DNA from 2 places in the Prevotella sp. Sow4_E9_plate genome. Region 1 is predicted to be linked to the other one. Evidence: riboswitches for the same ligand, from Rfam matches in the RefSeq annotation. Region 1 holds a riboswitch; the other holds the start of a gene.

Region 1 (3,152 bases):
ATGGTAGCTTGCTTTGTTCTTTTATGTCTGAACTGTGTATTCTTTATCTATAAGATATACCAGTTGAGAAACCTGGTAGAACTAGAGGATCCTGAGCCAGCTATCAAAAACGAGAAACTCTTGACCATCGGTGTGTTGGTATTGACGATAATTTTAGGATTTGTGATGCATCTACTGCCGATTTGGGATTGTATGCCAAAGATATTAAGTGGATTTTTAAGAGGAATCCTCGTCATAGCAATGGTAGTAGGAATCGTCTGGGTATGCAAGAGATACTTCGGCCTTTTCCGTGAAATAGAAAAAGACGCCTCCGATTCTTTCAAAAAATAGAGGCGACTTCGATTTATTGCAACGATTCTTTATTCCCCGATAATCGTTGCGATGAGGTGTCGGCTTCCGCCTCCTTCTCTGAATTCACAGAGGTAAATTCCCTGCCAGGTACCAAGGTTCAGTCTTCCGTTGGTAATAGGAATGGTGAGCGATACCCCCACCATGCTCGATTTGGCATGCGCCGACATATCCGTAGGTCCTTCATCCTGGTGCAGATATCTTGGGTCACCATCCGGAACCAGTCTTTCGAAGATACCCTTTAAATCATGTCTCACATCAGGGTCGAAGTTCTCGTTCAGCGACAATCCGCAACTGGTATGTCTTACGAAGAGATTCAGTATCCCTGTCTTAGGCAGTGCCGGCAAGTTCCTCATCACCTCGTTGGTTACGAGATGAAAGCCGCGAGGAAGCGGGCGCAATGAAAATTCAACTTGCTGTATCATATCATTCTTTGTTTTTATATTTCTACTGTTTGTATCTTTCTGATTGTCAATTTACAAAGGTAATTATAATTTTATTATTATAATACTATTATAATGCAAATATAGGAAAGTTTAACCATTTAAGGGAATCTCCTTCAATCAAGTCGAGTATATCTCTTCTTATCAAGTCGGGTATTTTCTTGCTATCTGCTACCCCGAAAAAACTTCTTCTTTAGAAGAAGGAAAAAAACAGGAAAAAATAATCCCGAAAAAATTTGGTGGTTTCAGAATAATGATGTACTTTTGCACCCGAAATCAAGCATTAAGAGTTGCCCAGTTGCGGCACACCAACCGAGTTTCGCATAGAGATAACCACGGTGGTAAAAGAATGTGTAAGTGTTTAACAACTTAAAATAATTATCTTTATGAATCCAAATTCAGATTTAAAGAACAATGAGAGTGTAATGGCAGCTAATGCCGAGTCATCAACAATTAAGACAGCTGATGCCGAGTCAAGAATTTCAGAGTATGCAGCCCGTTTTGCCGCTTACAGCGATGAGCATTTGAAGCAGACCGTGGATCACGAGCGCAAGGTTCGTGGTTGGGGCAGCGAGCGCAGTTACTTCCTCGCCGCCTTGCGAGGTGAGTGCGAGAAGCGAGGCATTGATTACTGCTAATCAAGCCCCATCTGTGTAAATCTGTGGGAGCTTATGACTTGAATTCCTCGATGAAGGGTTGCAGGTTTCCACCTCTTGGCGAGTTATGGTCTTCAAGGATGGCGAAGGCGATGAGCTTGTACTTGTCCTTGAACTCCTTCTCGTCGATGACTTCGTGAAACAGTCTTGCGATATGTTTCGGAGGATTGTGGAAGGCACCGCAACCGAATGCACCGAGCACGATGCTGTCGTGTCCGTTCAGCAGACCGATACGCAGCATCGTCCTCATTTTGTTCTTTGTCAATGCGGCATCTTCTTCACAGATGTTCCCATCTCTATCTAAATCAGGATGATTGATGGCGGCTACTGCCACGAACGACATATAGTAAGGAGTATCGAGCAAGGCAAAGTTATCCTTGGCTCCAGCCCTGAATACGGTAGCGTCTGGCACATAGATACCTCCGAATCTCACAGGCATCGGATATTGGAACTTGCTTTTCTCCAGACCGTAATCCTCGGCATATTCCGCATAGCGATACATAGAGAGAAAGAGGTTGGTGCTGCGGAAGAGGCTTTCCTCCTGTGCCCGGCTTCCGTTCTTCACGCCACCACCCGGGTTGCGCCGGCTTGCCAGGTTGAGAACCACGGGATTGTATCCTTCCTGTTGCAACTGATGACCGCAATGGATGCTGTCGTCATTCTTCACTATAATCTTGGTGGAACCTTCTGCAAGACTAGGTACATTAGAAGCATCCAGTGGTTTGGTATAGAATCTGCTTCCCCTCAGCATCTTCGTGTTGTCGAGCAGTTTCACTTCCTCCCCATTCTCAGATGTGTAATGTCCCTTCAGTACAATATCTATAGTTTGCTGATACACGTCAGCCAGTTGTCTTCTGTCGTTTATCATGATTTCTTCTGTTTATTTTGTTTGTGTCACTAAAAATCCGTTTTTTTTGGCAAAATTATAAGTTTTCTTTGTATTCTCCAAACTTTTATATATAAAATATGTGGTATTCTCGATATTTCTTTGTAAATTTGCCCACAAAAGAAAAATATATAATTATGGAAGGACAAACAAAACTTTCTGCCGGACAGATAGGCATATTGATTAATGCCCGTATCAAAGATATGGCAATGTGGCTGATGGAAGACTTCAAGTATTCTCTTGAAGAAGCTTTAGATTGTGTTTATAATTCAGAGTTATTCGAGAAACTTCAGGATTTAGAGACAGGGCTATATTATCAGAGTTCTGGCTACAACTATGAGTTGCTGAAGGAGGAAATTAAATATGGAAAGGTAGGTTGAGAATTATGGAATTAGAAAGTAAGACTTATTACATTATATATTGTGTGAGCCAATTTGCACAGCGGTTTGGCATATCTTTGAAGCAATCCTATGCTTATCTGAAAAGGCATAAGGGATTGGATTTTTTGTATGAATGTTATGGAGCGGAGCATCTTCTTTCTTTAGATGATGCAGTGGATGATTTGGCTGTTATTTGTCATAGGAATGGAGGGGCTTTGGTATGATAGAGTTGTATCATGGATCCAATCTGTTTATAGACAAGATTGATTTTACTAAGTGTAAGCCTTATAAGGATTTTGGGCAAGGTTTTTATCTGACGGATATTTTTCCGCAGGCAATGGAGATGGCAATCAAGCGAACTCGTATTGTTGGCTCAGGTTCTCCTGTCGTAACAAAATTCTTGTTTGACGAGAAACTGTTGATTGATGGAAGTCTGAAA
Region 2 (3,152 bases), 100 kb from region 1:
ACAGATAGGTTGACATACCATATATACTTTCAATGGTATTGTAGCCATTGCCCATTCCTTATGAGCAAGAATTTCATTTCGATGCTCATAAAGCAATTCGATGTTGTCTATATATGGACTCCATATCCTTTTTTCAGCCAAATTATGCTCTCTTTGTTTGACTAATGATGTAATTGTATCATGAACGTTTTTGAGCGTAAGATGTTCGTATTCTCCTGCTGCCTTGCTGTATCGGCTACAGTGTTGCTTTAAGCGACTTAGCCTGTCGGAATTGTCTTTTTGAAAAAGAACATCTTTGATTACCTCCGATATGGTAGCCACTTGTGTAATACTTTCCAACCATTCCAATAAACCACCTAAAGTGTATATGAAATCTCTGTCTTGATATACAGGTATCAAAAACATACGGCTGTTATCGAAAATGAACTCTCTATGTTCGTAAAAGAAATCAGCATGTTCGCAAAAATACCTTATGGTATTCTTGTTACTGTGCTTTTGGCCGCCATAGAGCTTTAACTCCTTGCCACTCTTTATTTTGATTGTATTGCTAATTTTCATGCCACTATATGTAAGTTAGACATTGGTGTGTTGTTGGTTGGGAACGTGAGGCGTTTGCCCATGATGTGAATGTCTTTTGACTCCAAAAGAGCGTAGTCTATTGGTGGTTCTACGCCTTGTATAAGACAATCACGGCAAATCATGAGAATCTTTCCTAAGTTATTCTGACCGACAAACGTTCCAATGCCATTGACTTTGCAAGTCTCACTGTTTACCAAACGCTTCAAAGCAGCCTTGGATATGTTTGGATAGTCTGCCTTAGCCTGTTTGATGGTTTCCTTTTTAACCTCTGCTCTTCTTGCAGCCAACTCAAAGTTGGTGCATCCCCAAACTTCCTTTGTGTCGCAATGTTGTATGGTTGTGTCCTCGATAATGATAGCGTCATTTGGTAGTTGCAAGAGCATCTTGGCAAAATCCGCATTATCCTTGCACTTCTGCCATACTACGTAAAGCATCCACTGTATGCGAAATGTCGAGAAGTCACTACGGATGAATCTCTTGTATTTGTTCTTGACAAAGCGTTTGGCTGCAAAGCCGCTTGTCTGTCGGTGCATTTCCTCCTGTATAGCCCGATGTTCGTCAGATGAGTCCGAAAACTCACCGCACAAATAAAGCGTCTCACTATCACGCCAAGTTATGTCTCCGAATGAAAACGGATAGCCACCTGCCATATTACTGAGACGCATGTTAATGCCATTCACCAAGTCAGAAGTCTTGGAGAACGACAAACAGTTAAAGTGTGAAGCGTTGATGTACTCCACACGACCTAAGATGATTTCTGATGTTTTTGATGTTGCCATAAAATTTTAATTTAAAGATGAATAATCAAGCCTTAAACTCACATCTATTTTACCACCGTGGCAATGGCTAATCTGCTCGGTTGGTTCTGTATTTAAACAGTCTCTTGATGCTTGTCAATAAATAAAAGAACAACTCCCCATTTTGGAAAGCGGTTGCAAAATTACGTTCTTATTCTGAGAAAAACGAAAAGATTGTGCTAAGAAAAGTTAACGATGATTAGTTTAGAGTTCTGCTAAATAGTATTTGTGCTTATCAAATGATTTGGATATGGGGTCTTGTTATATGGAAAGAGGCTGCCAGAAGCAGCCTCCATAAATCTGTATTTCAATATTACCAATATGTTATTTTGACAGTCTCTTTGTGTAGAAGTCCATCGTAAACAATCTCTGTTGGTCTGCCTTGCTCGTCTGAAGAAGTTATTTTGTCTTCCCAATTTTTAGGTATGTAAATCGAACTCCCGATGATGTCTAAAATAGGTATTGACATTTTTTCTTCCGTTTTAGCGTTTCCCCAAATATCTTCTCTTTCTTCGTGAGCATTATTTTCTTCGTCATAGGCAAATGTACTTGTGTCGTATTCATCTTTGATTTTTACAATACGGTTCTTGCTGTCATATGTAACATTGCACAATGTGTAGTTGTCACAGGAAATAATATCTTCATTTGCGCTAACCTTGTTATACTCCACCTCTTTACCATCCTGTGATATTAGTTTCCCTTGTTTTATGGTGTAACTGTGAGAAGAAGTAAAGGTAGTATAGTCTCTATTGCACTTAACGCTGATAAGAAATCCCTGTTTGTTAAATTCGTATATAGAATTCTCTTTTTCGCTTGTCATACGAATTTGTTTAATTCCATTGGGTAATCCTATAACTTCAACATCAGAAAAAGATGGTGTAGGAGCAGAAGGTCTATAATTTCTTTTTTTTCTTTCTTCTTTTTGCTGCTGCATTGCCTTTTCATGTTCGATAGAATCTCTTACATGCTTTTCTGCCATCTCTGCATTGTATTCTTCTAATTCAACTTGTTTTGCGTGATTGCTATATTGTATTAATCCTATAACTGCAATTATAAAGCAAGCGACCACTAAAAATATGGTTAAACACGATTTTCCATACTCTTAGTTTTAATTTCTTCTTCCTTCTTTTCTTCTTTCTTCTTTTCAAAATTTTCTTTCTTCTTTTCTAAAACCCCAATGGCAGATGAAGGATAATACATCTTTAGTAATTTCTCCTTCTGATTTTCTGTTAAGCCAAAATCTTCTTGCTTTAAATATTTTTCAAAGTTTTTGTAATGAGCAACTCGTTCTTCTAATGTTTTTAATTTATGCGTACGAATACTACTGAGGGTACGGTCTTTTCCAAGTCCGTCTACATAGAAATAATTTTCCTTCCTATCTAGGTTGAAATGTATAACGTAAAATGGAATAGTTATAGGAACGCCATCGTCTTGCAATTTAGAGATTACAGACTCATCATACCAAGGATTCATGCTGCGGATACTGCTTGAAAATTGTTCTTTCCCTAATCTATTCCAAATTTCATTAGGAGTCTCTTCACATTTACTAATGTTTACATCAAAGTCGGTTTCATATTTACCTTCTATCGATTCCTTGATATATAAATCGCTGTCATAGAACATGCTATAGCTATCAAACGAAGGTAGCTTTTGAATACTATCATCGTATGATGGGATGATAATTTTTTTTCGCCTTTTAAAGTACCATTGTCAGGTATTCCATCTTCATTTTCACCTGTCCAATAATATTCATAATAAACGTTATATGCAATAAAA

Evidence for each region. Region 1 has a riboswitch for S-adenosylmethionine ahead of ACTQ53_RS02210 (hypothetical protein). Riboswitches for the same ligand answer to the same signal wherever they lie in the genome.
Region 2: another riboswitch for S-adenosylmethionine. It lies ahead of ACTQ53_RS01835 (NADAR family protein); the one in region 1 lies ahead of ACTQ53_RS02210 (hypothetical protein).

What each region holds. Positions count from the first base shown of each region.
Region 1 covers NZ_JBQKLN010000003.1:116,818-119,969, forward strand. The annotation lists gene ACTQ53_RS02200 (hypothetical protein) at 1-330, shown strand, start outside; gene ACTQ53_RS02205 (secondary thiamine-phosphate synthase enzyme YjbQ) at 360-773, opposite strand; SAM-I-IV-variant riboswitch at 1,067-1,178, shown strand; gene ACTQ53_RS02210 (hypothetical protein) at 1,178-1,429, shown strand; gene ACTQ53_RS02215 (TIGR02452 family protein) at 1,461-2,315, opposite strand; gene ACTQ53_RS02220 (hypothetical protein) at 2,471-2,713, shown strand; gene ACTQ53_RS02225 (DUF3791 domain-containing protein) at 2,719-2,937, shown strand; gene ACTQ53_RS02230 (DUF3990 domain-containing protein) at 2,934-3,152, shown strand, end outside.
Region 2 covers NZ_JBQKLN010000003.1:16,626-19,777, forward strand. The annotation lists gene ACTQ53_RS01830 (hypothetical protein) at 1-558, opposite strand, end outside; gene ACTQ53_RS01835 (NADAR family protein) at 555-1,358, opposite strand; SAM-I-IV-variant riboswitch at 1,351-1,474, opposite strand; gene ACTQ53_RS01840 (hypothetical protein) at 1,690-2,355, opposite strand; gene ACTQ53_RS01845 (hypothetical protein) at 2,457-2,999, opposite strand; gene ACTQ53_RS01850 (hypothetical protein) at 2,960-3,152, opposite strand, start outside.